2 regions of the Klenkia terrae genome follow, and region 1 is predicted to be linked to the other one. Evidence: predicted binding sites of a transcription regulator. Region 1 holds the regulator's gene; the other holds the start of a gene.
What was found. Region 1 encodes LexA, which represses DNA repair genes until DNA is damaged. Its sites were predicted from a motif close to TCGAACANNTGTTCGA; they were not measured.

Region 1 (10,849 bases):
GCTGGACGCCGGCGGCGCCGACGTCGTCGACCGCGCGCTCTCTACGATCGGGGCGTGATCGACGCGAGCGGGCCCCGGGTCCTCAAGGGCCACGGCACCCAGAACGACTTCGTGGTGCTGCCCGACCCCGACGGCACCGTCTGGCCCGAGGACCGGCTGGACGCCGCGCTGGTCCGCCGGCTGTGCGACCGGCAGGAGGGCCTGGGCGCCGACGGCGTGCTCCGGGTGGTCTCCAGCGCGCACGTGCCCGACGCCGCCGCCGTCCTCGGCGACGCCCTCGACGAGTGCACCTGGTTCATGGACCACCGCAACGCCGACGGCTCCCACGCCGAGATGTGCGGCAACGGCATCCGGCTCTACCTGCACGTCCTGGTCGCCGAGGGACTGCTGGACGCCGAGCAGGCCCGCGCCGGCGTGCTGGTCGGCACCCGCGGCGGTCCGCGCCGGGTGGGTCAGGGCGCCGACGGCTACTGGGTGGACATGGGGCCGGCCCGCCCGCTGGGTCGCGGCGAGGCCGTGCTGTCCGGCGTGACCTACCCCGGCACCGGCGTCTCGATGGGCAACCCGCACCTGGTCTGCCTGACCGACGTCGCCCTGGAGTCCCTGGACCTGGCGCACGCGCCGGCCGTCGACCCGGCGCTGTTCCCCGACGGGGTCAACGTGGAGCTGGTCAACGTGCTGTCGGCGGAGGAGGGCCCGTCCGGCACCACGGCGCACGTCCGGCTGCGGGTCTCCGAGCGCGGGGTGGGGGAGACCCGCTCGTGCGGCACCGGTGCCTGCGCCGCGGCGTGGGCGGCGCTGGACGCCGGGGGCCGCAGCGCCGGCACGGTGACCGTCGACGTCCCGGGCGGCCGGTTGTCCGTCGAGGTCACCCCGGGCACCACCGTCCTGTCCGGGCCCGCCGTCGTGGTCAGCTCGGGGACGCTGACCCGGGAGTGGCTGGGCTGACCTCGACCGGTTCGGGCGCCGTCGCGTCGAGCTCATCGGGCAGGTCGCGCATCCTGATCAGGGGGCTGGCCAGCACGGGCACCGCGGCGAGCGCCTGGACGGCGACGGCGACCCACAGCGTCGGCAGCACCCCGATCGCCGTCCCCAGGACCCCGCCGAGCAGGCCGCCCACCGGCAGCGTCCCGAACACCAGGAACCGCACCGAGGCGTTCATCCGGCCCAGCAACCGCGGCGGGCACAGCCGCTGCCGGAAGCTCACCTGCGTGACGTTGTAGACGATCACCGCGAAGCTGGCGGCGAACCAGGAGACGACCAGCACCAGGGACGGCGCCCCGAGCGCGGCCAGCGGCAGTCCTGCGCCCGCGACGGCGAAGGCGACGGCGGCGACCGGGATGGTCCGGCCCTCCCCGACGACCCGGGCGACCCGCGCCGCGGCGACCGCACCGACCAGCCCGCCGACGGCACCGGCGGAGAAGACGAACCCGACGGTGGCCTCGGACAGGCCCAGCTCGCGCAGGGCGAAGAGCACCAGCAGCGCGCCGGTCATCGACCCGCCCAGGTTGGCCAGCGCCGTGCAGGTGACCATCCGCCGCAGCAAGGGGTGGCCGACGACGAAGGACAGGCCCTCGGCGATCTCGGTGCGCAGCGGCCGGCGGGCGGCCCGCTCCGGGACGACGTCCGGCGTCCGGATGCGGGCCAGGAACACCGCCGAGACCAGGAAGGTCGCAGCGTTCACCAGGATCAGCACGGGGGCGGCGAGCACCCGCAGCAGGACGCCGGTCAGCCCGGGCCCGACCACCTGGGCCACCGCGCGGCTGGCCTCCAGCTTGCCGTTGCCGTCGACGATCTGGCTGCGCTCCACCAGCACCGGCAGGTAGCTCTGGTAGCCCACGTCGAAGAAGACGGTGGCCGTGCCGACCACGGCGGCCACCAGGTAGAGCTGGCCGAGGGTGAGTGCGTCGGCCAGGTAGGCCACCGGGATGGTCGCCAGCGCGGCGCCGCGGACCAGGTCGGCGCTGACCAGCACCCGACGGCGGCGCCAGCGGTCCACCCAGGCACCGGCCGGCAGCGCGATGAGCAGGAACGCCGCGGTCTCCAGCGCCGTCAGCACACCCATCTGCAGCGGGGTGGCCTGCAGCAGGGTCACCGCCAGCACCGGCAGGGCGACCATCGTGACCTGGGTGCCGATCTGGCTGACGGTCTCCGACGCCCAGAGCTGCCGGAAGTCGTGGTGCCGCCACAGGGAGCTCATGCCGACAGCCTCGGGCCAGTGATTGGGAGAAGTCAATCGCTGCGTAGGATGTCGGCGTGTCGCGCAGCGGGTGGGGGGAGCGCCGTCCGGCCACCGACGCCGAGGCCAAGGCGCTGGCGTCCGGGGTGCGGCTGCGGATCCTCCGGCTGTGCCTGGACCGGCCGCTGACCAACCGGGAGATCGCCATCCGGCTCGAGCGCAACCCGGCCAGCGTGCTGCACCACGTGCGCACCCTGGTCGACACCGGGTTCCTGGTCGCCGAGCCGGCCCGGCGCGGTGCCCGCGGGGCGCGCGAGGTGCCCTACCGGGCGACCGGGCGGTCCTGGCAGCTGGACCTCTCCGACCAGCCCGCACCGGCCCGGGACCCGATCCTGGCGGCGTTCCTCGGCGAGGTGGCCGCGGTGGGGGAGTCCCGCCTGCGCAGCTCCCGGCTGGGCCTGCGGCTGGACCCCGCGCACGAGCAGGAGTTCACCGACGAGCTGTACGGGCTGCTCGACCGCTGGGCCACCCGGGCGCCCGACGAGGGCGGCCAGCGGTGGTCGGTCTACCTCGGGATGCACCCCGAGGACTGACCCGGGCGGGAAGGCCGCACCACCCGCCGGTGTTGTGCAGATCGGTAATCAGGTGCTCCCCGCGCGGGGAGCGTGTCACGCTGGGAGACGATGACGACAGCACAGAACCGGGCCGTACTCGAGGACGCCGCCGCACGCGCCGACAAGGCAGCCGTGCCGCCCGCCCCGACCGACGCACGCCTCGCACCGCGGGGGCAGTGGGAGGAGCCCGACGACACCACCGGCTCCTACGTCAAGGAGGAGCGCGGGGCGCTGCGCCGGGTGGCCGGCCTGTCCACCGAGCTCACCGACGTCACCGAGGTCGAGTACCGGCAGCTCCGCCTGGAGCGGGTGGTCCTGGTGGGTGTGTGGACCGAGGGCACCGCGGCCGACGCGGACCGCTCGCTGGCCGAGCTGGCCGCCCTCGCCGAGACCGCGGGCTCCGAGGTCCTGGAGGCGGTGATCCAGCGGCGGGACAAGCCCGACGCCGGCACGTACGTGGGCTCGGGCAAGGCGGCCGAGATCCGCGAGATCGTCGCCGCGACCGGTGCCGACACCGTCATCTGCGACGGCGAGCTCGCCCCCGGTCAGCTCAACCAGCTGGAGAAGATCCTCAAGGTCAAGGTGGTCGACCGGACCGCGCTGATCCTGGACATCTTCGCCCAGCACGCCTCGTCCCGGGAGGGCAAGGCCCAGGTCGAGCTGGCCCAGATGCAGTACATGCTGCCGCGGCTGCGCGGGTGGGGTGAGTCGCTGTCCCGGCAGGCCGGTGGTCGCGTCGCCGGCGGTGGCGGCATCGGTACCCGTGGCCCCGGTGAGACCAAGATCGAGACCGACCGGCGACGGATCCGGGCCCGGGTCAGCAAGCTGCGCCGGGAGATCGCCGGCATGGCGACCGCCCGGGCGACCCAGCGCTCCAGCCGGGACCGCAACAAGGTGCCCTCGGTGGCCATCGCCGGGTACACCAACGCCGGCAAGTCCAGCCTGCTCAACCGGCTCACCGACGCCGGCGTGCTGGTGCAGGACTCGCTGTTCGCCACGCTGGACCCCACGGTCCGCCGGGCCGAGACGCCCGACGGCCAGGACTACACGCTCACCGACACCGTCGGGTTCGTGCGGCACCTGCCGCACCAGCTGGTCGACGCCTTCCGCTCCACGCTGGAGGAGGTGGCCGCCGCCGACCTGCTGGTGCACGTCGTCGACGGTTCCGACCCCGACCCGCTGGGCCAGATCGACGCGGTGCACGTGGTGCTCGGCGAGATCGACGCCTCCGCGGTGCCGGAGCTGATCGTGGTCAACAAGGTCGACGCCATGGCCCCCGACGACGTCCTGGCGCTGCGCCAGGCGCTGCCGGGTGCGCAGTGGGTCTCGGCGGCCACCGGCGAGGGCATCGAGGAGCTGCGGGCGGTCATCGCCGGGCGGCTGCCGCGTCCCGACGTCGACGTCGACGTCCTGGTGCCCTTCGACCGCGGCGACCTGGTGTCCCGGGTGCACGCCGACGGCGAGGTGCTCAGCGAGGAGTTCTCCGGCGAGGGCACCCGGCTGCACGCCCGGGTCGACGGTGCCCTGGCCGCCGCGCTCGGCGAGTTCGGCGCTCCCCGGAGCTGACGCCGAGGGTCACGGGGAGGTCACAGCCGGGCGGTACCGTGCCGGTGTGACCTCCCCGAGCGCTGCCGCGCCCGCCCGGCGCGGTCCCGCGGTCATCGGGACCGGTCGCCCCGCCTGGTGGGCGGTGGCGGTGGGCGTCGTGGTCACCGTGCTGGTCACGGTCAACCTGTTGGCCCGCGGGGTCCTCGAGCGGATGGACCTGCGGGTCTCCGAGGTGGTCAGCGACTGGGGGCTGCGGGACTCGGTGGCCTACTGGCCGGTGTGGGTGTTCACCCAGGCCGGCGGCCGGGTGACGATCCTGCTGGTCCTGGCCGGCCTCGTCGGCTGGATCGCCTGGCGCCGGCGCTCGGTCGTCCCGCTGGTCCGGGTGCTGGTCGCCCTCGCCCTGCTCACCGCGGTCGTCTACGCGTTCAAGTACGGCACCGGCCGGACGGCGCCGGCCTACCCGGGGTCCTTCTTCCACCGGGACGGCGCGTCCTACCCGTCGGGGCACGTGGCCAACGCCGTCCTCATGTGGGGCGTCGCGCGGTGGCAGGCGGTCGACTTCGGGTTGCCCGACCGGGTGCAGCGGGCGTTCTGGGTGCTCTCGGTGGCCGGCCCGCTCGTGACGGGTGTGGCCATGGTGGCGCTGGACTTCCACTGGGTCACGGATGCACTGGTGGGAGCTGCAGTGGGGGTGGTCCTGCTGGGCGTGGTGCATGCACTCGACGCAGTCGTCCTGTCACGCTTCGTACATGATCGAGCACGGCGGACCGCTGCCTGAGGCCCGGACCCGGAGGTCCTGGGCCCGGTCGCGGACGGCCGTCGGTGCGCTGCTGTGCGCAGCGGTCGTGGCCGGCCCGTTCCTGCCCGGCTCCTTCCTCTCCAACGGCGTCCCGCGCAGCGGGGTCGAGACCGCCGCCGCCGAGGAGGCCGTGGCCCTCTACGGCGACCCGCTGGACCTCTGCGCGGTCACCGACGCCCGCCTGCCGGAGATCTCGGGGCTGGCCGTGAGCGGCTCGACGACGCTGGCGATGAACGACGGCGGCGACGCCGTGACCGTCTACGAGCTCGACGGCAGCTGCGCAGTCACCGGCGAGCGCACCGCCGCGGTGGACCCCTACGACCCCGAGGACATGGCGCTGGCCGCCGACGGCACCGTCTGGCTGGCCGACACCGGCGACAACCGGCTCAGCCGGACGACGGTGGCCCTCATCGCCCTCGCCCCCGACGGTGTCGCCACGGTGTACCGGATGTCCTACCCGGACGGCCCCCGGGACGCCGAGGCCCTGCTGCTGGCCCCCGACGGCACGCCCTACCTGGTGACCAAGGAGGTGCTGGGCAGCAGCGAGGTCTACCGCCCGGCCCAGGCCCTGGACGCCGGTGCGGTCGTGCCGCTGGAGCAGGTGGCCGACCTGGCGTTCTCCCTGACCGGCACCGAGGGCGGCCCGGTCGGCCGCGCCGGGCAGCTGCTGGTCACCGGCGGCGCGGTCAGCCCGGACGGCGCCGTGCTGGCCCTGCGCACCTACACCGACGCCTACGTCTGGGCGCTGGCCGGCTCCGACGTCCCGGCCGCGCTGGCCACGGCCCCGGTCGTCGTCCCGCTGCCGGCCGCGCCCCAGGGCGAGGCCATCGCCTTCGCCGCCGACGGGCGCAGCCTGGTGGTGACCGGCGAGGGCCTGCCGGCCGCGGTCACCGCGCTGCCGGCGGCCGGTGCCCTGGCGCCGGCCGCGTCGACCGCCCCGGCGGAGGCCGTGGGCGCCACCGCCACCGCGGCGGGTGCCCCGCTGTCGCCGTGGACCGCCGGTGCGATCGCCGTCGTCGCCGCGGCCGTGCTGGTGGCCGGCGTCGGACGTCTCCGCCGCCGCTGACCCACCCGCGCACTCGCCGGCGGCGCGCCCTCCCGGGCGCACCGCCCGGAGCGGTCAGACCCGGCGCAGCACCGTCACCACGCGGCCCAGCACCGTGGCGTCGTCGCCCGGGATGGGCTCGAAGGCCGGGTTGTGCGGCAGCAGCCAGACGTGGCCGTCGCGCCGCTTGTAGGTCTTGACCGTCGCCTCGCCGTCGATCATGGCGGCCACGATCTCGCCGTTCTCGGCGGTCGCCTGCTGCCGCACCACGACCCAGTCGCCGTCGCAGATCGCCGCGTCGATCATCGACTCACCGGCCACCTTGAGCATGAACAACGTGCCCTCGCCGACCAGTTCGCGCGGGAGCGGGAACACGTCCTCCACGGCCTGCTCGGCCAGCACGGGTCCACCGGCGGCGATCCGGCCGACCAGGGGCACGTAGGTGGGGACGGGGACCCGGGGGTCGTCGACCCCGCTGGCGCCGCCCGAGGCGGCCAGCCCGGCGCCGGACTGCTCGGCCTCCGGGTGGTCGCCGGGCAGCCGGACGTCCAGGGCCCGCGGCCGGTTGGGGTCGCGCCGCAGCCAGCCCTTCTTCTGCAGGGTGGACAGCTGGTGGGCCACCGAGGAGGCCGACGACAGCCCGACGGCCTCGCCGATCTCCCGGACGCTGGGCGGGTAGCCGCGCCGCTCGACGGAGTCGCGGATGACCTCGAGCACGCGGCGCTGCCGCTGGGTGAGCCCGTCGCCGGCCTCACCGCGCTCCGGGAACTCGCGCACCGACGCGCCGCGCTCGCCGGTCGCCGGCTCGGCGGTGGTCCGGGCCTTGGTCCGGCCGGGGCGCTTGGTGCTGCCGCCGGTACCGCCGGGGGTGTCTCCCGCGCTCGCCACGTGTCCTCCTCGTCGGCCGCGTGCCGCGACCGTGCCGTCCGGCCGGTCCTCGCGGGGGCCGGGTGGCCGTACCGCGGACCGGGGTGATCGATACGGACGGTAACGCCTCGACGCCGATTGTTCAAACACGTGTTCGAAGTTCCACCGGTGTCATCTCGATTTTGTCGGACCGGTGGGGTAGACATCCGCACAGACGTTCGATCGAACAGCCGTTCGACCGGGATGGGCCCGCGAGGGTCCGCGCCACCGACAGGAGCCGCCCCCATGGCCAGCACCGCGACCACCCTCCGCACCCTCCCGACCGCCCACCCCGCCCGGGCCGCGGAGTCGACCGCCGGCGCCGGGGCGCGCCCCGCGCCGACCCGGGTCGTCGCCCGTCGCGGGAACCACCCGGCCGGGCGCGCGCTGGCCCGTGCGGCCGAGCAGGGCACCGGCCCCCTCGCGCCGGTGGTGCCGCTGCGGCGCACCGGCGCCGAGGTGGTCCCGCTGCGGCCGGCCGCGCCGCCGGTGCTCCCGGCGGCGTCCGCGGCGGAGCCGGTCGGGTCGGCGGCGTCCCCCGGGACGACGGCGCCCGCACCCCTGCGGCTGACCCGGCGCGGTCGACTGGTGCTCTTCGGGCTCGGCGTGGTCACCGCCCTCGGCCTGGCGGCGTTCGCCGTCCCGGCGCTGGGTGACAGCGACCCGGCTGTCCCCGCACTCGAGCTCGCGGGCCGCTCCAGCGTGGTGGTGCACAGCGGCGACACCCTGTGGTCGATCGCCGAGGCCGTGGCGCCGGACACCGACCCGCGGGTGGTCGTGGACGCGATCCAGGAGGCGAACGGGTTGTCCGGGGCCGGGCTGGTCCCCGGTCAGGTGCTCGTCCTGCCCTGAGCCGCCTGCACGCCGGGCCGACGGGCACTCCGGCCGACGCCTACCCCCGGCCGGCACGGACCGGCGACACGGACCGGCGACACAGACCGGCGACACGCCGTCTCGTCGGTGGTCTTCGGTGGCCGGTCTTGAGCCCGGTGCCGGGCGGTCCGCGGCGTCCTCCGACGGTGTACGGCGTGGTGGGACGCGTGGGGCGTCAGGTCTGCCCACGGGGCCCGGGTGCTGTCGTCGAGATGTGGGAAGCCGACACGCCCGGTAGGGGTTGCACACCCATAGGGGTCCGGAGCTAGTCTCACCACAACATCTAGTAGTTACAGAGATGTCGTTCCGTCCACAGGTTGTTCCCCAGGTTCTCCCGAGGTCGTCCACCGGATGTCCCCCTCGGAGTCCACAGGGACACCCCGGACCCGGGAGGAGACGATCCGGTGCGCTGCCCGTTCTGCCACAACCCCGACAGCCGGGTCGTGGACTCGCGCGAGACCGACGAGGGCGCGACCACGCGTCGGCGCCGGTCCTGCCCGGGCTGCGGCCGGCGCTTCACCACGGTCGAGGAGGCCGTGATGGCCGTCGTCAAGCGCAGCGGGGTGACCGAGCCGTTCAACCGGGCCAAGGTCGTCGCCGGCGTGCGGCGGGCCTGCCAGGGCCGGCCCGTCGACGAGGACCAGCTCGCCGTGCTGGCCGCCCAGGTGGAGGACGCGGTGCGCTGCACCGGGTCCGCCGAGGTGCCCAGCCACGAGGTGGGCCTGGCGATCCTGCGCCCGCTGCGCGACCTCGACGAGGTGGCGTACCTGCGCTTCGCCAGCGTCTACCGCTCCTTCACCTCCGCGGCCGACTTCGAGAAGGAGATCGCGGAGATGCGCGCCAAGGCGGCCTCGGTCGCCGAGATCGCCTCGGCCGACCTGCCGCCACCGGTCATCCCGCGCAGCGTCGCCACCACCGGGCCGCCAGGCCCCTCGGGTGCCGCGCACCAGCCCTGATCGCGCACCCGCGCTGATCACGCACCAGTCCTGATCCCGCACCGGTCCGCGGCCTTCCCCACCGCACCGGCGCCCCGGCACCGCCGCCGGGGACAGCCCCACGAGCACGTACCCGCCCCACCAGCACGGCGTCCAGCGACGCGACCAGCACCCGGCCCGCCGGCGCGGGTGCAGACACACGAATCCCAGGGGGAGTCTTGACCGAGACCACCGACCGCATCTCGTCCGGCCGCAAGCGGGGCGCGAAGTCCGCCGACCGCAAGGGCATCACCGTCCAGCGCGTGTTCACCACCGCCGGCGTGCACCCCTACGACGAGGTGACCTGGGAGCGTCGTGACGTCGTCATGACCAACTGGCGCGACGGGTCGATCAACTTCGAGCAGCGGGGCGTCGAGTTCCCGTCGGAGTGGTCGATCAACGCCACCAACATCGTCACCACCAAGTACTTCCGCGGCGCCGTGGGCACCGCGCAGCGCGAGACGAGCCTGCGCCAGCTGATCGACCGGGTCGTGCTGACCTACACCGAGGCCGGCCGCGAGCACGGCTACTTCGCCACCGAGGGCGACGCCGAGCTGTTCGAGCACGAGCTGACCTGGATGCTGCTGCACCAGTACTTCAGCTTCAACTCGCCCGTCTGGTTCAACGTCGGCACCGCGTCGCCGCAGCAGGTCAGCGCCTGCTTCATCCTCGCCGTCGACGACACGATGGACTCGATCCTGAACTGGTACCGCGAGGAGGGCCTGATCTTCAAGGGCGGCTCCGGTGCCGGCCTGAACCTCTCCCGCATCCGGTCGTCCAAGGAGCTGCTGTCCTCCGGCGGCACCGCCTCGGGCCCGGTCTCCTTCATGCGCGGCGCCGACGCCTCCGCCGGCACCATCAAGTCCGGTGGCGCCACCCGCCGCGCGGCGAAGATGGTCGTGCTGGACATCGACCACCCCGACATCGAGGAGTTCGTCGAGACCAAGGCGCGCGAGGAGGACAAGATCCGTGCGCTGCGCGACGCCGGCTACGACATGGACCTCGGTGGCCGCGACATCACCAGCGTCCAGTACCAGAACGCCAACAACTCGGTCCGGGTGAACGAGGAGTTCATGCGGGCGGTCGAGGAGGGCACCGGCTTCGGGCTGCGCTCGCGCACCGACGGCTCGGTCATCGAGACCGTCGACGCCAAGGAGCTCTTCCGCAAGGTCACCACCGCCGCGTGGGAGTGCGCTGACCCGGGCATCCAGTACGACGACACGATCAACGACTGGCACACCAACCCCGAGACCGGGCGGATCAACGCGTCCAACCCCTGCTCGGAGTACATGAGCCTGGACAACAGCTCGTGCAACCTGGCGTCGCTGAACCTCATGAAGTTCCTGCAGCCCGACGGCCGGTTCGACTCGGAACGGTTCACCCGCTCCGTCGAGCTGATCATCACCGCGATGGACATCTCGATCTGCTTCGCCGACTTCCCGACGGCGCCGATCGGCGACACCACCCGCGCCTACCGCCAGCTGGGCATCGGGTACGCCAACCTCGGCGCCCTGCTGATGGCCACCGGCCACGCCTACGACTCCCGCGGGGGCCAGAGCCTGGCCGCGGCCATCACCTCGCTGATGACCGGTGCTGCCTACCGCCGCTCGGCCGAGCTGGCCGGGGTCGTCGGTGCCTACGACGGCTTCGCCCGCAACGCCTCGGCGCACTCCCGGGTGATGCGCAAGCACGCCGCCGCCAACGACGCGATCCGCCCGGTCGGCGCCGACGACGCCGACGTGCTCAAGGCCGCCACCGCGCAGTGGCAGGAGTGCCTGACCATCGGTGGCCAGAACGGCTGGCGCAACGCCCAGGCCTCCGTGCTGGCCCCCACCGGCACCATCGGCTTCATGATGGACTGCGACACGACCGGCATCGAGCCGGACTTCTCGCTGGTCAAGTTCAAGA
Region 2 (10,849 bases), on a different contig from region 1:
AGCACGCCGAGGTGCAGACCGGGGCGGACGCGCGGGGACCGGCGCTGTTCGTCGTGGACCGCTCCGTCGAGGGCGTGTGGACGGTCCGGCAGATCATCGACGACCCGGCCGGCAACCACGACTGGGGCATCGACGTGGAGGTGGACCTGGAGGCCTCCGACGAGCAGGGCGCCCCGGTGCTGCGGGTGGTGGACGCCGGCCGCAAGGACTCGTGAGCGGCTGGGAGATGGTCGCGGTCGCCCTCGCCGGGCTGGCCGCGGGGTCGATCAACGCCGTCGTGGGCTCGGGCTCCCTGGTCACGTTCCCGGTGCTGCTGGCCGTCGGGCTGCCGCCGGTCACCGCGACGGTCTCGAACTCGATGGGGTTGGTGCCGGGCAACCTGACCGGGGCGATCGGCTACCGGCGCGAGCTGGCCGGGCAGCGGCGGTTGCTGCTGTCGCTGTTCCCGGCGTCCGTGCTCGGGGCGCTGAGCGGGGCGTTCCTGCTGCTGCACCTGCCGGCCGCCGCGTTCGAGACCGTCGTCCCCGGGCTGGTCGCGCTGGCCGTCGTCCTGGTGGCGGTGCAGCCGTTGCTGGCGCGGCGGCTGCGCGACCGTGGGTCGCCCACGGCGCGGGTGGGGCCGGGCCGGACGGCGGCGCTGTTCGGCTTCGCCTACGTCACCGGCACCTACGGCGGGTACTTCGCAGCCAGCCAGGGCGTGCTGCAGATCGGGCTGTTCGGGCTGCTGCTCCCCCACTCCCTGCAGCAGCTCAACGCGATCAAGAACGTGCTGACCCTGGGGGTGAACTTCGTGGCCGCGGCGACCTACGTCGTCGTCGCCACCGACCGGGTCGACTGGACCGCCGCCGGCCTGGTCGCCGGCGGTTCACTGGTCGGGGGCTACCTCGGCGGGCGGTACGGACGGCGGCTGCCGGCCTGGCTGCTGCGGAGCCTGATCGTGGTGGTCGGCGTGGTGGCGATCGTGGTGCTGCTGACCCGATGAGGCAGGGTGGGCACACGTGGACGTGCTGACCTGGGTGCTGCTGCTGGTCGCCGGGGTGGGCGGTGGGCTGACCGGCTCGATCGCCGGGCTGGCGTCGCTGGTCAGCTACCCGGCCCTGCTGGCCGCCGGGCTGCCGCCGGTCACCGCGAACGTCACCAACACCGTCGCGCTGGTGTTCAACGGCGTCGGGTCGGTGAGCGCCTCGCGCCCGGAGCTGGTCGGGCAGGGCCGCCGGCTGGTCCGGCTGTCGGTGGCCGCGCTGCTGGGCGGCATCACCGGGACCGTGCTGCTGCTGATCACCCCGGCCGGCGGGTTCGAGCGGATCGTGCCGTTCCTCATCGCCGGGGCGTCGGTGGCGATCCTGGTGCAGCGCCCGCCGCGCGAGCTGGCCGCCGAGGGTCGCCGGAACGCCCTGGGGCTGGTCGCCGGTGTCTACGTGATCGCCATCTACGGCGGCTACTTCGGGGCGGCGGCCGGGGTGCTCATGCTGGCCATGTTCCTGCTGACCACCGGCACGACCGTGGCCCGGGGCAACGCCGCCAAGAACGTGCTGCTGCTGGTCGCCAACGCCGTCGCCGCCCTCGGGTACGCGATCTTCGCCGACGTCGACTGGGTGGCGATGGTGCCGTTGGCGATCGGCTTCTTCGTCGGCGGGCGGCTGGGTCCCCGGGTGGTGCGTCGGGTAGACGGCACGTGGTTGCGGCGGGTCATCGCCGTCCTCGGGCTGGGGTTGGCGGTCAAGCTCGGGTTCGACGCGTTCAGCTGAGGACGGCGGCCAGCGCCCGCAGCGACTGGGCGACGATGCCGGGGTTCGTGTCGCGGTAGTAGGGCAGCGCGATGACCGCCTGGCTGATCACCCACCCGCGGGCCCGGGCGGCCGCTGCGTCGTCGGCGTCGCCGAGGAACCGCCGCCGCTGCGGTCCGTCGAACAGGTGCCAGCCGGCGACCAGGTCGGCCGCGGGGTCACCGGTGGTCAGGCAACCCCAGTCGATGACGGCCGAGAGGCGATCCTCGTCGGCCAGGACGTTGCCGGGCAGCAGGTCGCCGTGCAGCCACACGTCGTCGGTCCACCGGGGCGCCTGCACGGCCTCGGCCCACAGCGCCAGCGTGCGGGGTGCGTCGACCAGGTCCCCGACCCTCCTGATCGCCGGCTGCACCTCGTCGTCCAGCTCGGCCAGCGGCCCGCCCCGGCTGTGCGGCCGCCGCGGCGGCGCGACATCGGTGGGGACGGCGTGCAGCGCGTCCCGGAACCCGGCGAGGGCATCGGCGGCGGCGTCGTCCAGCCGACCGTCGACCGACCTGCCGGGCAGCCAGTCCCAGACCGACCAGGTGAACGGGTAGCCGTGGTCCGGTCGGCCGGTGGCCCGGTGGGTGGGCACGGCCAGCGGGAGGTGCGGCGCGAGCACCGGGAGCCAGCGCCGCTCCAGCTCGGCCTGGTCGGTGGCCCAGGCGACCACCGGCAGCCGGACGACGAGGTCGTCGCCGAGGCGGTGCACGTCGTGGTCGGTGCCGGCGTGGCGGATGCGGGTGAGCGGTCGGTCGGCCCAGTGCGGGAACTGCTCGTCGACCAGGCGGCGGACGAGCTGCGGCGGAGTGGCGACCTGGTCCGGGTGCATGGGGTGGGTCATCGAGGCGATCCTGGCGCGGCGGCGGTCGGTGCACGAGCGGATTTGGTGGAGCGGGCGCCCGGTCGTGGGGATGTCCGCATCTCCCGAGGTGCCTGGCGGATCCGCAGGTGCCGCTCGGTGCGGGCTGGGTCGGTGGGGTGAACAGAGCTGCCCCTCGGGGACAGCCGGAGCACGCTGCCCGCCCGGCTCCAGCCCCGACCGACCGGGTCACGGCCCTGCCGCGCGCTGGCCACCCAGTCCGGGGACCTGGTCGCGATCCCGCTCGCCCGACAGCCGCCGCGTGCGGCACACACCCGGGCATCACCCTGCCGGCACGGAGGCCGCCCCGTCCGGCACCCACCCGCTCATGACGCTGCCCGCGCGCCAGCCGTCCCGTGCGGCACAGACCCGCACATGACACTGGCCGCGCGCCAGCCGCCTCTTCGGGCACAGACCCGGTCACGACACTGCCCGCTCGCCAGCCGCCCCTTCTCGCACGGACCCGGTCACGACCCTGCACGCTCGCCAGCCGCCCCTTCTCGCACGGACCCGGTCACGACCCTGCACGCTCGCCAGCGGCCTCTTCTTACGCAGACCCGGTCACGACCTCGCCCCTCATCCACGCGGCGGCCGCCGGCCGGGTCGATCAGCCGCCCACCCGACATCTCGCCCATCGAGGACGGACCACCTCGTGACGTTCCCAGTTGCCACCGACACTTCGCACTCTGCCTGTGGACGGGCGTCTGATCAGGCCTTTCGTGTTGTCGGCGTGCGCCAGGTCCGCTAGACTTCGAACACATATTCGAACGGCAAGGGGAGGTGACAGCGGTGCAGCAGCAGGTGGTCGGGACGCGGATGGGGTTGTCGGTGGGCATCGCCCAGGTCGAGGTCTTCGCCTCCGCCGCCGCCCGTGCAGCGGTGCTGGAGGCCGAGCAGGCGACCCGCGTCGCCGCCGGCCTCGCGCCCGCAGGTGCCACCCTGCGACCGACCCGGCTGTCCGAGCTGCTGGTCACCCCCGACACCGGCCGGGCCAGGGTGCACGCGGTGCTGCGCGACGTCGCCGACGCCCAGGCGCAGCTGCACGCCCTGCAGGCCGCCGCGATCGCCCGCCTGGCCGAGCTGCAACCGGCGCAGGAACCGCTGCCCGGCGCCCGCCGCGATGACCCCGCCGCCCCGGAGAGGCCCGATGACTGGGTCGCCGACGAGGTCGCCGTGGTGCTGGGCATCAGCGTCGGGTCCGCCTCTTCGCTGGTCGCCAAGCAACGGTCCCTGGTCGAGCAGCTCCCCCAGGTGTGGGCCGCCGCGGCGGACGGGGTGATCGACGTCCGCCGTTGCCAGGTGATCGTGGACGCCCTGGCGGACCGCAAGCAGTCCGCCGGCGGCGGCCTGGCCGACGACCTGGTGGACACCATCGCCGCCCAAGGCCTCGGCTGGATCGCCGAAGGCATCGGCCCCACCCCGCTGGCCGACCGGATCGGCGGCGCGGTGATCGCCGCGGACCCGGCCGAGGCGGCAAGGCGGGCCGAGCGCCGCAAGCGCAGGCAGAACGTCACCACCATCGGGCAGGGCGACGGCCTGGCCTCCCTGCGGACCGACCTGGCCGACGCCGCCGACGTCGCCCAGGAGATCGAGGTCATCGACGCCCTGGCCGCCACCATGCGCAAGGGCGGGGACAACCGCCCCCTCGGCCAACTGCGGGTCGCCGCCCACCACCAGCTGCTGACCCGCCCCTGGGAGCCCCTGCCCGCCGAGGTCACCGCCGCCCGCTGGCACCTGACCCTACGAGCCGACCTGGCCGACCTCGACGACCTCGGCCCGCTGACCAACCCGCCCGCAGACCAACCCCCGCCCGACGCCGACGGCGTGGACGAGGCGACTGACGCCGACGACGTGGACGACGGCGTGGACGACGGCGTGGACGAGGCGACTGACGCCGTCGGCGTGGAGGGCGCGACCGACGCCGTCGGCGTGGACGGCGTGGACGGAGAGATCGACGCCGTCGGCGTGAACGGCGCGGCCGGCGTTGCTGACACGCCCGTCGCGACCCTGGACGGAGCAGCTGCCGGCTCTGGTGTGGGTGCGATCGGTGGGCTGCCCGTGTCCCCCGTCGCGGTGGCCGAGCTGCTGGCCCGCTACGACGCGCTCCTGGCCTCCGGTGCCCGTGGTCGGGTCCAGGGCGGGGACGTGTGGTTCGAGATCCTCGACACCACCGGCCGACTCCGCGCGCTCACCTCACCGGCCGAAGCCCGCGCCGCCCTCCGCCGCGGCACCGGTCTCGGACCACCACCCCGGATCGCCGACTACGAACCGAACGCAGCACAGACCCGGTTCGTGAAAGCGCGGGACCAGCACTGCCGATTCCCCGGCTGCAGCAGACCAGCCGAGTACGTCGACCTCGACCACGCCATCCCCTACGACCACCACGACCCCACCGCCGGCGGCCCGACATGCGTCACGAACCTGGTGTGCCTGTGCCGCAGGCACCACCGGTTGAAGACCCATGCGCCGGGCTGGGTGTTCGCCATGGACCCCGACGGCACCCTGCACGTGACACCGCCCGGTGGCCGCACCCGCACCACCAGACCCTCCGGCATCGCCGAGGTCGACATGTCGACACCCACCCACCTCGACACCCTCACCGACCTCCTGGGACCCACCCCCAAGCGGTTCCGCTCACCCACCCCCGAACAACGAGCCGCCCGCCGGGCCGCCGCAGCCGACCGTGCCCGACTCGCCGCCGAGATCGAAGCCGAGCTCGACGCCGCCCTCGCTCGTCGAGCAGGGGAGGCCGAGGTCGGCATCCAGACAGCGGCAGACACCGCCGGCCCAGCCAGAGACGACGGGCGCCCAGCGGACAGCGCGGACCCGCCGCCGTTCTGATCGACCGCCCGGGCTGACGGGTCGGTAGCGTCAAGCAGCGTTGAACTTCAGGGTGTGGATCTTGAAGTCGATGGTGTTGGTCGGGCGTAGAGCTTGGGTCAGTGTGGTCCAGGCGGGGTGGTCGGTCATCCGGGCCAGTTGGATGGTGACCAGGTCGCGTAGGCCCTCGACTGACCAGCGGGTGCCGCCGATGTCGGTGCGGGCGTTGAGTTCGCGCATGACGCGCTCGATGACTCCGGAGCCCAGTTCGGGTCCGCCCAGGGGTGCCAGTCGTTGTCGGAGTTCGGGGCGCAGGCAGGTGAAGACCTGGTCGCGGGCGCCGGTGAGCAGCTGTGCGGCGGCGTGGTGGTCGGCGTCGGTGATGGTGTCGACGAAGGCGTCGTAGAGGTCCAAGGCCTGGGCGTGGGTGAGTCGTTCGCGGGCCACGCGGTGCAGGAGGTCGACCAGTCCGGCGCGCTGGGCGTTGGCCCAGGGGTGCGGTGCCTTGTCGGCGTAGAGGGCCCAGCGCAGCGCACGGGGCAGGTGCCACCAGCAGCGCTGGATCGGGGCGTCGGGCCACACGTCCTGGGCCAGTCGGGTGATCGCCAGCTCCCCGTCCACGACGACCATCGCCGGTGGGTCCACCGCACGCAGCTGGGTGGCCATGGCCGACCACGGCTGGCCCAGGGTCAGCCCGAGCAGGTTGACCGTGGCGCGGCGGCGGCGGCGTGGGCCGGTGCGGGCGGTGAGCCCGATGGCGATGTTGGTGTCCACGCCCAGCCTGCGGCGACCGGCGCGCATGCCGGTGCCATCCAGGATCACCACCTCGGCCCGCCCGGGGGCACCAGGTAGGTCTGCGCACCCCACCCCATCAAGCATCGGGGCCAGGTCGGCCACAGCCGAGTGCGCTCGCCCGGCCGTCCCGGGTGCCCCGAACTGCGCGGCCACAGCCCCGGCGCGGGCGAAGGACATCTGGGTGGCCAACTCGGCCAGCTCGACCATCAACCGATCAGTGCGTCGCCGGCCCGACAGGTCCAACAACAACAGCAGCGGGGCGAACACCCGCCCGCACGACCGGCACCCCACGTTGGCCAACTGGATGCGCACGATCCCGGTGGCGGTGTCCAGCCGGCGCGGACGGGTGCGCTTGCCCTTGCGGGCGAAGTCGCTCATCACCCCGCACCCCGGGCACCCGAACGGCGCCGGCAGGTCCCACACCGGCAGCCATCTGGGACCACACACCCGGTCGATCAGCCTGTCCTGCAGCTCCTCCACAGCCGCCGCTACCGCGGCGGCGGGCACCTCATCGCGCATCGCCACCGCCCACGCCTCCAGCTGCGACCAGGTCAACGAACCACCCAGCTCAGGCAGCTCAACGGTCAGGGCAAGGGTAGTGACAACCACCAGGAACTCCTCGGATCAGGCGACCCCCACCTCAAGCCCAAGATCCGAGAACTTCAACGATGCTCTGCGCTACCGACGGGTCAGTGGTCGACAGGGACGGGGCGGCGGAAGACGTAGCGGGCGAAGATGCGGTCGTCGGAGTACTCGGCCTCCTCCAGGACCAGGCCGGCGTGCTCGGCCAGGGCCTCGAGGACCCAGGTGTAGGTCGAGTGCTCGTCGCGCACGTGCTCCTCGTAGTCGGCGCGGCTCCAGGCGTCCGCCGAGTCCGGACCGCCGGTCGCGCACCACGCCTCCAGGCGCGCCTCGGCCTCGGCCGGTTCGAAGCCGTAGACCACGTCCCACACCCGCAGCACGCCTCCCGGGCGCAGCAGGGCGCACATCCGCGCCAGCGCCACGCCCTTCCAGAAGTCGGGCAGGTGGTGCAGCGCATAGCGCGTGTAGACCACGTCGGCGGGGCGCCCGGCGTGCTCGTAGTCCAGGAACCCGGCCTCGACGACCTCGACGCCGTCGACCGCCTCGCGGGCCAGCGTCTCCCGCAGCGACGCGAGCATCGGCGGCGAGACGTCGACCGCGACCACGTCCGCGCCGGCCCGGGCGGCGGCGATCGCGAACTGGCCGGTCCCCGTGCCGATCTCCACCACCCGGCAGCCCGGACCCAGCCCGTGCCGCCGCAGCAGCTGCACCTCGGCCCCCGCCCCGGCGTCCTCGATCCGGTCGTACCGGGCCACGTGCACCGGGTCCAGGTTCTCCCGGCCCGCGCCGGCCACCTGGTCCCACCGCCACCCGGCGTCCACCGCTCAGCCCAGCGCGGCGACGGCGGCCGCGGTCGTGGTGACCCGCGCGATCAGCGGGAAGACCCGGGCCACGGCGAACTCGTGCATGACGGCGTCCACGCTGCTGGTCGCGTCCTCGACGACGACCACCGCGTAGCCACGCTCGAACGCCGACCGCGCGGTGGACTCCACCCCCATGTTGGTGGCCAGCCCGGCGAGCACCACGGTGTCCACCGACCGCTCCCGCAGCTGCGCGTCCAGATCGGTCTCGTGGAACGCGTCCCAACCGTGCTTCACGACCACGACGTCACCGAGGGGTCGCAGCTCCTCCACCACGTCGCCCAGCGCCGGACGGCTGCGGCGCCGCTGCACGTCGGCGTCGGTCGGCGGGGCCGCCCCGTCCCGCGCCTCGACCTGCACCAGCACCACCGGTGCACCGGCCGCCCGGAACGCCTCGGCCAGCTGCAGCGCGTTCTCCAGCACCGTGTCCGCCGGGTGCGGCCCGACGTCCCGGCTCACCACCCCGCGCTGCAGGTCCACCAGGACGAGTGCGGTGCTGGCGCGGTCCAGCGACGAGACGGGCACGCCACCGAGCCTGCCACGGACCGGTCAGCCGGACCCCTTCGGGCGAGCCCGCAGGTGCATCCGCTCGCCCTGCTTGCTGAACAGCGTCAGCAGCTCCACCGGCTGGTCGTCGGCGCTGCCGAACCAGTGCGGCGTCCGGGTGTCGAACTCCGCCGCCTCCCCCCGGCCGAGCACCAGGTCGTGCTCGGCCAGCACCAGCCGCAACCGGCCCGACAGCACGTACAACCAGTCGTAGCCCTCGTGCGTCTTCTGGTCCGGCTCCCCGCGCACCGACCCGGCCGGGATCAGCAGCTTGTAGGCCTGCAGCCCGCCCGGCTGGGTCGACAGCGGCCACATCGTCATGCCGTGCATCTGCACCGGCGCCGCCCGCACCCGCGGGTCCCCCACCGGCGGCGCCCCCACCAGCTCGTCCAGCGGCACCCCGTGCGCCCGGGCGATCGGCAGCAGCAGCTCCAGGGTCGGCTTGCGACCCCCGGACTCCAGCCGCGACAGCGTGCTCACCGAGATGCCGGTGGTCACCGACAGCGCCGTCAGCGTCAGGTCCCGGCGCTGCCGCAGCGCCCGCAGCCGCGGCCCGACCCCGGCGAGCACCGAGGAGTCGGTCGACATGTCGACATCTCGACTCACAGCGGTCCCGTCACAGCAGTCGCCGCGTCCCCGGGGCCACCACCCGCAACCACCGGTACCCGTACCCCTCCAGCGCCAGCTCGGCCCGGCCCTGCGCGTCCACGGCCGTGGTGCCCTCGACCAGCAGGTCGGCCAGCAGGTGCTCGGCCCCGCACCCGTCCAGGTCCACCGGCACCACCACCGGCTCCGGGCCCAGGTTGTGCAGCGCGACGAGCGCGCCGTCGTCCCACGAGCACAGGTGCGCCAGGACGGCGGCGTGCGGCTGCTCCAGCACCTCGAACGAGCCCCAGCCCAGCTCCGGGCACTCCTTGCGCCGCGAGATGAGCAGCCGGAAGAACGACAGCAGGGAGTCCGGGTCCTTGCGCTGGTCGGCCACGTTCACGAACTCCGGCGCATAGCCCCCGGTGACCACCGGCCCGGGCAGCTTCGACGCGCGAGCCCGCGAGAACCCGCCGTTGGTCCCCGACGTCCACTGCATCGGCGTCCGGACGGCGAGCCGGCTGCCCACCGACAGCTGCTCCCCCATCCCGATCTCCTCGCCGTAGAACAGCGTCGGGGTGCCGGGCAGGGAGAACAGCAGGCTGTAGACCATCCGCACCCGCCGCGGGTCGCCGCCCAGCATCGGGGGCAGCCGCCGGATCAGGCCGCGGTCGTAGATCTGCATCTCCGGCTCGGGGCCGAACGCGGCGAAGACCTCCTGCCGCTCGGGCTCGGTCAGCTTGTCCAGGGTCAGCTCGTCGTGGTTGCGCACGAACGTCGCCCACTGCGAGTCCGGGGCGGTGGCCGGCCGGCCCTGCAGCGCGGTGGCCAGCGGACCGGCGTCGCCGCGGGCCAGCGACAGGTAGGTCGCCTGCATGCCGATGAAGTCGAACTGCATCGTCAGCTCGTCGCCGTCGGCCCCGCCGTAGAACTCCAGCTGCTGCTCGAAGGGCAGGTTGACCTCGCCCAGCAGGATCCCGCCGTTGGTCCGCCGGTCCAGGAAGGCCCGGATGTCGCGCAGGTAGCCGTGCGGGTCGGGCAGCCGCGCGGCCTCGCCGTCCCCGTTGCCGGAGGTGTCCAGCAGGAACGGGACGGCATCCATCCGGAAGCCGTCGATGCCGAGCTGGGTCCAGAACCCGACGATCTTGGCGATCTCGTCGCGGACCAGCGGGTTCGTGACGTTGAGGTCGGGCTGGGTCTTGTAGAACTGGTGCAGGTAGTACTCACCGGTCTTCTCGTCGAGCTCCCAGATCGAGTCCTCCTGGTCGGGGAACACGACCTGGTCGCTGGTGTCCGGCGGGGTGTCCGAGCGCCACACGTACCAGTCGCGGTACGGATTGTCCGTGGACTTCCGGGACTCCTTGAACCACGGGTGCTGGTCGGAGGTGTGGTTGACCACCAGGTCGACGATCACCCGCAGCCCGCGGTCGTGCGCGGTGCGGATCAGCTCGACCACGTCGCCGTGCGTGCCCAGCCGTGGGTCGACGCCGTAGAAGTCGGTGATGTCGTAGCCGTCGTCCCGCTCGGCGGTCGGGTAGAAGGGCATCAGCCACAGGCAGGTGACGCCCAGGTCGACCAGGTGGTCCAGCCGCTGCACCAGGCCGGGGAAGTCACCGGTGCCGTCGTCGTCCCAGTCCATGTAGGTCTCGACGTCCAGGCAGTACAGGACGGCGTTCTTCCACCACAGGTCCGCGGTGTCGCTGACCCTCACGCGAGCACCGCCGGCTGGGGCTCCTGCTCGGGACGGCGCACGCCCTCGGGGCCCGGTGGGTCGATGGCCACCGCCGGCCCGGGCCGGGTGACGTCGAGCTGGGGCAGCACCTTCTCCCCGAACGCGTCCAGGAACGCGGTCTGGGTCTGCCCGACGTGGTGCAGCACGACCTGGTCGAAGCCCAGCTCGGCGTACTCGGCGATCCGGGCTGTGTGCTCGCCCAGGTCGGCCGAGACCTGCACCGCCTGCTTCACCTGGTCGCGGCTGACCAGCTCGCCGACCTGGTCGAAGCTCTTCGCGCCCTCCAGCTCCCAGCAGGTGG

Region 2: the regulator LexA is predicted to act here: its motif matches at 3,380-3,395, upstream of UXQ13_RS05280 (HNH endonuclease signature motif containing protein).

The regions. Positions count from the first base shown of each region.
Region 1 is NZ_JBAPLV010000031.1:24,658-35,506, forward strand. It holds gene miaA (tRNA (adenosine(37)-N6)-dimethylallyltransferase MiaA) at 1-58, shown strand, start outside; gene dapF (diaminopimelate epimerase) at 55-948, shown strand; gene UXQ13_RS20715 (MFS transporter) at 911-2,200, opposite strand; gene UXQ13_RS20720 (ArsR/SmtB family transcription factor) at 2,257-2,772, shown strand; gene hflX (GTPase HflX) at 2,863-4,359, shown strand; gene UXQ13_RS20730 (phosphatase PAP2 family protein) at 4,406-5,122, shown strand; gene UXQ13_RS20735 (NHL repeat-containing protein) at 5,094-6,209, shown strand; gene lexA (transcriptional repressor LexA) at 6,264-7,076, opposite strand; gene UXQ13_RS20745 (LysM peptidoglycan-binding domain-containing protein) at 7,341-7,946, shown strand; gene nrdR (transcriptional regulator NrdR) at 8,372-8,923, shown strand; gene UXQ13_RS20755 (vitamin B12-dependent ribonucleotide reductase) at 9,121-10,849, shown strand, end outside.
Region 2 is NZ_JBAPLV010000003.1:291,137-301,985, reverse strand. It holds gene UXQ13_RS05300 (DEAD/DEAH box helicase) at 1-215, shown strand, start outside; gene UXQ13_RS05295 (sulfite exporter TauE/SafE family protein) at 212-982, shown strand; gene UXQ13_RS05290 (sulfite exporter TauE/SafE family protein) at 999-1,748, shown strand; gene UXQ13_RS05285 (phosphotransferase) at 1,741-2,610, opposite strand; gene UXQ13_RS05280 (HNH endonuclease signature motif containing protein) at 3,418-5,469, shown strand; gene UXQ13_RS05275 (transposase) at 5,500-6,621, opposite strand; gene UXQ13_RS05270 (class I SAM-dependent methyltransferase) at 6,933-7,646, opposite strand; gene UXQ13_RS05265 (isochorismatase family protein) at 7,650-8,210, opposite strand; gene UXQ13_RS05260 (helix-turn-helix domain-containing protein) at 8,235-8,819, opposite strand; gene UXQ13_RS05255 (alpha-amylase family protein) at 8,848-10,527, opposite strand; gene UXQ13_RS05250 (TIGR03885 family FMN-dependent LLM class oxidoreductase) at 10,524-10,849, opposite strand, start outside.